3 regions of the Stenotrophomonas capsici genome follow, and region 3 is predicted to be linked to each of the others. Evidence: predicted binding sites of a transcription regulator. Region 3 holds the regulator's gene; each other region holds the start of a gene.
What was found. Region 3 encodes FliA, which starts transcription of late flagellar genes. Its sites were predicted from a motif close to TAAAGTTTNNCNNNCNNNGGCCGATAA; they were not measured.
Positions count from the first base shown of each region.

Region 1: VA603_RS14980 (GGDEF domain-containing protein) is a predicted target of FliA. The motif match lies at 1,814-1,840, and genes of this name have one in related genera.
Region 2: VA603_RS04605 (methyl-accepting chemotaxis protein) is a predicted target of FliA. The motif match lies at 1,793-1,819, and genes of this name have one in related genera.

Region 1 is NZ_JAYFUH010000249.1:410,475-413,750, reverse strand. Features, by position in the region: gene VA603_RS14995 (cation diffusion facilitator family transporter) at 1-5, opposite strand, end outside; gene dsbG (thiol:disulfide interchange protein DsbG) at 89-913, opposite strand; gene VA603_RS14985 (TlpA disulfide reductase family protein) at 942-1,739, opposite strand; gene VA603_RS14980 (GGDEF domain-containing protein) at 1,877-3,276, shown strand, end outside.
Region 2 is NZ_JAYFUH010000061.1:617,435-620,710, forward strand. Features, by position in the region: gene VA603_RS04605 (methyl-accepting chemotaxis protein) at 1-1,741, opposite strand, end outside; gene VA603_RS04610 (methyl-accepting chemotaxis protein) at 1,866-3,276, opposite strand, start outside.
Region 3 is NZ_JAYFUH010000248.1:13,925-17,200, forward strand. Features, by position in the region: gene VA603_RS12560 (protein phosphatase CheZ) at 1-587, opposite strand, end outside; gene cheY (chemotaxis response regulator CheY) at 587-979, opposite strand; gene VA603_RS12570 (RNA polymerase sigma factor FliA) at 993-1,739, opposite strand; gene VA603_RS12575 (MinD/ParA family protein) at 1,736-2,620, opposite strand; gene flhF (flagellar biosynthesis GTPase FlhF) at 2,607-3,276, opposite strand, start outside.

The DNA.
Region 1 (3,276 bases), on a different contig from region 3:
CTCATGGCAGGCTCCAGGAAACGGGGCCAGCTTAGTCAGGCGCGTGCGGCGGAGACTATTACATCGCCGCACGCGCCCATGCGCGGGTTCAGCGCGGGCCGAGCACGGTCTGCAGGTCGGCCCCCTGCGGCAGGCCCGAGCGCATCTGCACCGCGCCATCAGCGTCCTTGAACACGATGCCCGGCGTTCCCTGGAACCCCAGTTCCATCATCAACATCTCGTTGGCGCGCAGCTGGGCCTGCACCTCGGCCGGCACGGTCGCCAACGGCTTGATGCCGCCCTTGGCGAAGTTGCGCTCGTTCTCCAGCAGCGCCTGCTCCGGCGATGCCGCTGCCAGGATGGCGGCAGCCTTGTTGGCGCTGTCCTGGCGGATCACGCCGACCAGGATCTCGCGGATCTGCACCTTGCCCGCCTCCACCCACGGCCGCGCGGCTTCCCAGAAATGGTTGCAGTACGGGCAGTTCGGGTCGCTGAAGGCATAGATCACGCGCGGGGCGTCGGCCTTGCCGTCGGCCACCCAATGGCTGGCTTCCACCTTGCTCCATGCCTGCGCGCCCATCGGGCCGGACACCAGTTCCTTCAACTTGCCGGCACCGATGTCCTCGCCCTTGGCGTTGACCAGCGTGCCGACCACCGCGTACTGGCCATCCTTGGACACGTAGACCGCCAGCGGCTGCTGGCCGGCCGCACCGGCGTAGCCGGTCAGGCCCAGCGGCGTTTCGAAGGTACCCATGAACTCCACGCCCTGCGTGCGCAGCGTCCGGATCACTTCCGGCTCATTGGCCTGGCCCGGCGTGGCGGCGGACGCAGCAGCAGGTGCCTGCGCCTTGGCCGGCTCGGCATCACGCGCACAGGCTGCCGGCACGAGCGCGGCGGTGGCCAACAGGAACAACATCGAACGGGGGCGGATCATCATCAACCTCGTCATCAGGATTTGGAATTCATTGCAGCTCACGCAGGCGCGTTTCCAGCGTTGCCCGCGACAGTTCGCCCATGTGCACGTCGCGCAGGCGGCCATCGGCGCCAAAGAACAGGGTCGTCGGCAATGCGCGTGCACCGGTCTGCTGCATCACCGCCGAGTCCGCGTCGAGCAGTACGTTCTCCAGCCCGAGCTGGCCCGACTGCAGGAAGTCGATGACCTCCTCCGCTGTTTCGCCCTGGTTGGCGAACACGAAATCGACCGATGCGTGTGCCTTCTGCGCGGCAGCCAGCACCGGCATCTCGCGCCGGCACGGGCCGCACCAGGTCGCCCACAGGTTGATCACCACCGGCTTTCCGGCGAAGGCCGTGAGCGGCGCCGGTTGCCCCTGCAGGTCCTGCAGCACCGTTTCGGGCAAGGGAATGGAAGCACGCTGCAACGCGAACAGGCTCATGCCACCAATGGCCCAGAACGCCGCACCCGCGGCCAACCCCAGCAGCACCGGCTTGCGTGGCACCACCGCACGCGTCTTCCACAACGCATACGCGGCAGCCACCAGCACGCCGGCCCAGATCGACCAGCCGCCATCGCCGAGGCGGATGATCGACAGTGGCTGGGACAGATAGTCCGGCGCATGCAGGAGCACGTGCACCAGGCGCGCGCCCAGCAGTGCCAGCAGCAGCGCATCGAGCACGACCGCGCCGGTGCGGGTACGCAGGCCGTCGCCGGCCGGGACCAATGCACGCGCGAAAAACCACGCAATGGCAAACGCCACCAGCGCGATCACTGCCATCATCGGGAACGGCCCGGCGCTGATCACAGCGCACTCCGCATATCAGGAAAAGCCATGCAAACAGATTGGACGGCAGTTGGAGACTTCCGCACACTACTTCCTAAAGTTACCGTTGAATTTGCCGATACAGGGCACCTGCCTGCCGGCGGTTGCCTATCCTACGCATGAAACCTGCATCTCCCCACTCCTGCGATCCCGAGGCTTGCCCGCTGGTTGCTGGCTGGCAACAAAGCCTGGCCACCGCAGGCCCCGCCGCCCATGCACTGCTGGCCGCGATCGCCAGCGACCACGCCCCGGCATTGGCGGCCCATTTCTACAAGGTCATGCTGAACGACAGCCGTGCATCACGCTCGATGTCGCACGACCAGGTGCGGGTGCGATTGCAGCCGGCCATGCAGCGCTGGCTGACCGGACTGCTGGGCGCAACGCCCGACGACGTCGAGCAGTTGCTGGCCGCGCAACGCGTGATCGGCGACGTGCATGCACGCGTGGGCATCCCGGTGGACCTGGTCACGCGTGGCACGCGCGTACTGAAGCAACGCATCTTCAGCCTGATCGTGGAGCAGGCCGGGCACGGCGAAACCGCGCACGCGGCAATCGCCAGCCTGACCGCATCCTTCGACATCGCGCTGGAAGGCATGACCCTGGCCTACTCCAACGCCCGCGAGCGTTCCTCGCGCACGGATGCCGCCTACCGGCTGTTCTCGCTGGTGCAGAACGTCAGCACCGAGCGCGAGCGCCAGCGTGCACTGCTGCTGGACTGGGAGAACACCCTGCTCTATGCCCTGGCAAGCACGGGCCGGATGCCCGGCTTCCAGTCATTGGCGAGTTCGGAGTTCGGCCTGTGGTTCACCCACAAGGGCATTCCCAGCTTTGGCGAGAGCACCGAGACCAACCAGGTCCTCCACCTGATCGCGGAAGTGGACCAGCTGCTGGAGCACACGCTCTCCAGCCACGAGGACGCCACCCTGCGCGCCGCGCAGCTGCAGGACGTACGCATGAAGGTGGGCCAGGTGCGCAACCTGCTCGGCATGCTGTTCGAGCGCATCGGCGAACTGGATGCCGGCTGCGATGCGCTGACCAACCTGCTCAACCGCCGCTTCCTGCCCACCGTGCTGCGCAGGGAGATCGAACTGGCCGAGAAATCGGCAGGCAGCTTCGCCGTGCTGCTGCTGGACCTGGACCACTTCAAGCACATCAACGACGCGCACGGCCACGAATCCGGCGACCGCGCGCTGCAGCATGTAGCCGGCATCCTGACCCAGTTCACCCGCGGCAGCGACTACGTGTTCCGCTACGGCGGCGAGGAGTTCGTCGTGGTGCTGGTCGCGGTCGACCAGCGCCAGGCGCTGGTGATCGCCGAAGGGCTGTGCCGTCGCATCGCCGATTCACCGGTGGCCCTGGCCGACGGGCAGTTGCTGGACGTCAGCTCCAGCATCGGCGTGGCGATGTACGACGGCCACCCCGACTACGAGCGGGTGATGGCGCGCGCCGACGCGGCGATGTACCAGGCCAAGAAGCAGGGCCGCAACCGCGTCGTACTCGGCGATGAAGGACTGCCGAC
Region 2 (3,276 bases), on a different contig from region 3:
AGCCGCGGCCCTGTTCGCCGGCACGCGCGGCTTCCACCGCGGCGTTCAAGGCCAGGATGTTGGTCTGGAAGGCGATGCCGTCGATCACCGAGATGATGTCGGCGATGCGGCGCGAGGACTGCTCGATCTGGCCCATCGTGACCACCACTTCCTCGACCACGTTGCCGCCGCGGGCGGCGACGCCGGCCGCGCCGATGGCCAGCTGGTTGGCCTGGCGGGCGGAGTCGGCGTTCTGGCGCACGGTGGAGGTCAGTTCCTCCATGGAGGCAGCGGTTTCTTCCAGGTTGGCCGCCTGCACTTCGGTGCGGCGCGACAGGTCGCTGTTGCCGGTGGCGATCTCGCCGGCGGCCAGGTTGATGCTGTCGGCGGCGGACTGGATGCGCGAGACGATGCCCGAAAGCTGGGCGATGGTGCTGTCCGCGTCCTCGCGCATGCGGGCGAACACGCCCTGGAAGTCACCGTGCATGGTGGCGGTCAGATCGCCCTGGGCCAGGGCGCGCAGCAACTGCGAGATCTTTTCCAGGTTGTGGTCGCTGGTGCGCATCATCGCGTTGAGGCTGCGCACCATGTCCAGGAAATCGTGCTCGAAGCGCTGCTCGTCGCCGCGCAGGCTGAAGTCGCCGGCGGCGGCCGCGTTGCCCAGCCGCTTGATCTCGCTGTTGATGGCCGACAGATTCTGCTTGATGGTGGCCATGGTTTCGGTGATGACGCGCTTCTCGCCCGGCAGCAGCGGCATGTCCGGGGTGAGGTCGCCCACCGCGTAGCGCTGCGCGATGGCGATGACCTGCATCTTCACATCGATGTGGTTGGCCACCAGTACGTTGGTTTCGGCCACCATCACGCCGTAGTCGCCCGGGAACGCCTCGGCGTCGATGCGGTAGCTGATGATGCCGGCGTCGTGCTGGCGGGCCATCTCATTCTGGGCCTCGATCACCGCGCGCAGCTGGTCCTGCATGCGCTGCATGCTGGTGAGCAGCTGGCCGGTCTCGTCGCGGCTGGGTGCGGGGATGGTGTTGTCCATGCGGCCGCGCGCGATGGCATTGGCCACCGCGGTGGCGTTGCGCAGCGGCGTGACGATGCGGCTGCCGATGACCCAGCTCAGGCTGACCACCAGCAGCACCAGCACGCCACCGGCGACGGTCATGATGGCGGTGAACTTCAGCGCCTGGCCCTGCACCTCGTCCATGTAGACGCCGCTGGACACCACCCAGTTCCACGGGCCGTACAGGCCGGCGTAGGCCAGCTTGGCGACCGGGCCTTGCGTACCGGGCTTGGCCCAGGTGTAGCCGACGTAGCCGCCACCGCGGCGCGCGGCCTCGACCTGGTCGTAGTACAGGCGCACGCCGTCCTCGCCACGGAAGTCCTTCATGTCCTTGCCGACCAGGTCGGCGCGGAACGGATGCATCAGCAGCACGTAGTCGGTGTTGTAGACGTTGAGGTAGTTGACGTCGGCGTTGGAGCGCATGCTCTGCAGCGCGGCCAGCGCCTGCTGCTGTGCGTCGTGCAGCGACAGCTCACCGGCCTTCACGCGGTTGGCGTAGTAGTCCAGCACGCCCTGGCTCATCTCCACTTGGGCCTTGAGCGACTCCTTGCGGGTTTCGTACAGATCCACGTACTGCATGCGGGCGGCGATCACCGACAGCGCGATCACGCCCAGCGCGATCAGCACCGTCAACAGGTTCAGCTTGCGCCGCACGGAGATGTTGCTGATGTAGTTCGACCAGAGACGGTAGGGATTCATGGCAAAGGGCAGCGCCCGTGGGGGGCGAGCGGGAAAGGGGAAGTTACGGGTGTATCGGCCGCGGGAGCCGAATGTTTAGCCGGCGCATAACGCACGACCCCGGCCGGAGCCGGGGTCGTGTGGGTCAGAACTCCTGCCAGTCCGAATCGGCCAGCTCGGCAACCGCGGTGCGGTTGCCGGCCACCCGCCGGCGTACCGGTTCCGGTGCGGGTGCCGGGCGACGCGGCTCGGGCTTGCTGGCGAGCGGTGGCGCGGCGATGGGTTCTTCCGGCTGGCTGTCATCGAGGCGGAACACCGACACGACGGTGGCCAGGTGGCCGGCCTGTTCTTCCATCGAACGGGCCGCGGCGGTGGCTTCCTCCACCAGCGCGGCGTTCTGCTGGGTGGTCTCATCCATCTGGGTGACGGTCTGGTTGACCTGCTCGATGCCGGCGCTCTGTTCCTGCGAGGCGGCGGAGATCTCGGCCATGATGTCGGTCACGCGCTGCACCGAGGCCACGATCTCGCCCATGGTGGTGCCGGCCTTGCGGACCAGCGCCGAGCCGTCGGACACCTTGCCGACCGAGTCATCGATCAGGCCTTTGATCTCCTTGGCGGCACCGGCCGAGCGCTGGGCCAGGGTCCGCACTTCCGAGGCGACCACGGCGAAGCCGCGGCCCTGCTCGCCGGCACGCGCCGCTTCGACTGCGGCGTTCAAGGCCAGGATGTTGGTCTGGAAAGCGATGCCATCGATGACCGAGATGATCTCGGCGATCTTCTTGGACGAGGCTTCGATGGCGCTCATCGTGGTCACCACCTGGCTGACCACCTCGCCACCCTGCGAGGCCACCGAGGCGGCACCGATGGCGAGCTGGTTGGCTTGGCGGGCCGATTCGGCGTTCTGGCGCACGGTGGAGGTCAGTTCCTCCATCGAGGCGGCGGTTTCCTCCAGGTTGGCGGCCTGCTGCTCGGTACGGCGCGACAGGTCGTTGTTGCCGCTGGCGATCTCGGTGGCGGCCGCATTGATGGCAACCGAGGATTGCTTGATGCGGCCAACGATGCCGGTCAGCTGCTCGGCGGTGGCGTTGGCGTCGTCACGCATGGTGGCGAACACGCCCTGGTACTGGCCATGCATGCGCACGGTGAGGTCGCCGCGCGACAGCGCCGAGAGCAACGCGGAAATCTGTTCCAGGCTGCTGGCGTTGGCGTCGAGCAGGCTGTTGATCTGGCCGGCCAGCTGCAGGAAGAAGCCGTCCTTGTCGCTGGTCTCGATGCGGCCGCTGAGGTCGCCGGCGGCGGCGGCTTCGATCACGCGCGCTACTTCCTTCTCCACCAGCGCCTCGGTGGTGCGGTCGCGCCATTCGACCACGTGGCCGACGGCCACGCCGCCGTCGTTGCGAATGACCGAGATCGCCTGCGCGAACTGGGCATCGCCGAAGCTCATCTGGCGGCGGGCCACGCCGTTCTTTTCCAGTGCTTCGAGCACTTTGTTGTCGACCTGGCCGTTGTGCTCCAGCGCGGTGACCGGTTGGCCAACCAGAGGGGTGCTGGCGTCG
Region 3 (3,276 bases):
TCATGCTGGCTGACCGCATGGCGGTCCAGGCCATTGACCGCCGGACCAGCCAGGCCGGCGTTGCGCACGTCTTCCTCGGCCGGGGGCAGGCCCAGCGCACCAAAGCCCTCGTGCACGCGGCGGACGATGCCCACCACGCGGCGGATGATCTGACCGGTCAGGTCCTGGTAGCTCTGGGTCAGCGCCACTTCGGTGAGGTTGTGGCGGATGCGGTCCAGCAGCTGGTCCTGGTCGGCGTTGAGGCCTTCGGCGCGCAGGCGTTCGGTCAGCTCGCGGCATTCCTCGGCCAGGTCCAGGGTGCGGTGGGTGGCCTTCTCGGTCATCTCCACCACGTGGTCCAGGCGCGCGCAGGCATCGTCCAGCTCGCCGGCTTCGCTGGGCACGCTGGGCAGCTCGCCCAGTGCCTGGCCCAGCTCGCGGGCCAACCGGCCCAGCCCGGCCACCATCGGCTGCGCGCGCAGCGCGGCCAGGGCGTCGATTTCCTGGCGCCAACGGGTTTCATCACCGTTTTCCAGCGCGGCCAGCGCATCCTGCAGGCGCTGGATCAGGGCCGATTTGTCGCTCAGCGTCTTGACAGGCAGGTCCATCAGGCGCTCGCCGTCAGTCGTTCGAAGATCTTGCCCAGCTTCTCTTCCAGGGTCTGCGCGGTGAACGGCTTGATGATGTAGCCGTTCACGCCGGCCTGGGCGGCTTCGATGATCTGCTCGCGCTTGGCTTCGGCGGTGACCATCAGCACCGGCAGGGTCTTGAGCTTGGCATCGGCGCGGATGGCCTTGAGCAGCTCGATGCCGGTCATCACCGGCATGTTCCAGTCGGTGACCACGAAATCGAACGGCTGGCTCTGCAGCATGGCCAGCGCGGCATGCCCGTCCTCGGCTTCAGCGGTGTTGGTGAAGCCCAGGTCGCCGAGCAGGTTCTTGACGATACGACGCATGGTCGAGAAATCGTCGACGATCAGGATGCGCATGTTCTTGTTCAAAAGGAATTCCTCTTCATGGTTCCTCGAAGCCGGCGTCGGCCGACTCGAAAATCTTCAGCCGACCACGCAGGCGCAGCGTGGCCTGGCCATGGATCTGGCAGACGCGCGACTCGCTGACACCGAGCACCGCGCCGATCTCTTTCAGGTTCAGTTCCTGCTCGTAGTAGAGCGAGAGCACCAGCTGTTCGCGCTCGGGCAGCTGGCTGATGGCCCTGCCCAGCTCGGCGCCGAACTGGCTGCGTTCGAGCATCTGCTGCGGGGTGGGGCCGCCGGTGGCCGGGGTGTCCAGCTCGCCCTGGTCCTCGATGCGCGACTCCAGGCTCAGCACCTGGCCACGCGAGGCATCCTCGACCAGCCGCATGTACTCGGGCAGCGGCATTTCCATCGCCTCGGCCACCTCGGTGGCGCTGGCGGCACGGCCGCTGGCCTGCTCGAGGCGACGGATGGTGGCCGCGGCATCGCGGGCGCGACGGTGCACCGAGCGCGGCACCCAGTCGCCACGCCGGATCTCGTCGATCATCGAGCCGCGGATGCGGATCGAGGCATAGGTCTCGAACGAGGCGCCCTGTTCGGCGTCATAGCTGCGCGAGGCCTCGATCAGGCCCATCATGCCGGCCTGGATCAGGTCGTCGACCTCCACGCTGGCGGGCAGGCGCGCGGCCAGGTGGTGGGCGATGCGGCGCACCAAGTCGGCGTGCTGGGCAATGCACTCGTTGGCCGCATTGCGCTGGACTTCACGGTAATGGGCCGTTGCGTTCATGCGCTCACCTTCTGCTGGATGATGCGTTCCAGGAAGAACTCGACGCCGCCGCGCGGGGTGGTGGGGGCCTGCCAGCGCGCGGTGCGGCGGGCGATCTCCTGGATGGCCAGGGCGGCCGGTGCCGACGGGTACAGCTTCACCACTGGCTGCTGGCGCTGCACCGACACGCGCAGCCAGTCGTCCTGCGGCACGCAGCCCAGGTAGTTGAGCGAGACATCGATCAGGAACTTCTCGCAGACGCGCACCAGCTTCTCGTACAGGGCGCGGCCTTCGTTGGGATCACGGGCCATGTTGGCCACGACCTGGATGCGGTCCACGCCGCGCTCGCGCGAGAGCACCTTGATCAGCGCGTAGGCGTCGGTGATGGAGGCCGGCTCGTCGCAGACCACCACCACGGTGTCCTGCGCGGCCTGGCAGAAGGTCAGCACGCTGTCGGTGATGCCGGCGGCGGTATCGATGATCATCACATCCAGGTCGCGTTCCAGCTCGGAGAACGCGTTGACCAGGCCCACATGCTCGGCCGGCGCCAGTTCGGCCATGTGGCGGCGGCCGGACGCCGCCGGCACCACCAGCACCCCGTTCGGGCCTTCGATGATCACTTCCTCCAGCGTGCAGCGCCCGGCGACCAGGTCGGCCAGGGTGTGCTTGGGCTGCAGGCCCAGCACCACGTCGATGTTGGCCAGGCCCAGGTCGGCGTCCAGCAGCAGGGTGCGCTTGCCCATGCCGGCCAGTGCCACGGCCAGGTTGGCCGAGACATTGGTCTTGCCGACGCCGCCCTTGCCGCCGGTCACGGCGATGGTGCGCACCGGTCCAGCGGGCTCGCGCCGGGTGGCCGCGAGCGGGAAGGTGTGGGTCAGCTTGGCGTACTCACGCGACTGCATTGTTGAACTCCGGGTTGCAGGGCATATCGGCCGCGCGGCGCAAATCTTCAAGGCGAAGTACGAGATTGGCCGCCGAGGCCCGGTGCAGGTCCTCCGGCACGTCCTGGCCGTCGGTGACCCAGGTCACCGGCAGGCAGTGGTCCACGGCGATGGACAGGGCCGAGCCGAAGCGGCCGGTCTCGTCCAGCTTGGTCAGCACCACGCCCTGCGGGTTGGCGGCGCTGAAGCGGCGCACCACCTCATCCATGTCCTGGAAGGAGGTGTTGGCCGGCAGCACCAGCAGGGTGCGGATCTGGCCGGCGGCGCGCAGCCACTGCAGCTGGGCGGTGAGGGCGCGGTCGCGCTGGCCCAGCCCGGCGGTGTCGATCAGCACCAGCTTGTAGTCGGCCAGCTTCTGCAGCAGCTGGTTCAGGTCGGTACCGCTGTTGGCCTCGTGCACGGCGATGCCGAGCTGGCGGCCGAAGCCATACAGCTGCTCGCGCGCGCCGATGCGCTGGGTGTCGGTGGTGACCAGCGCCACGTCACGCGGGGCATGGGCCTCGGCGAAGCGCGAGGCCAGCTTGGCGATGGTGGTGGTCTTGCCGGCGCCGGTCGGGCCAACCAGGGCGATCACGCCACCAGTCTCGATCGGGTCGACCGGGGCGATCGGCAGCTTG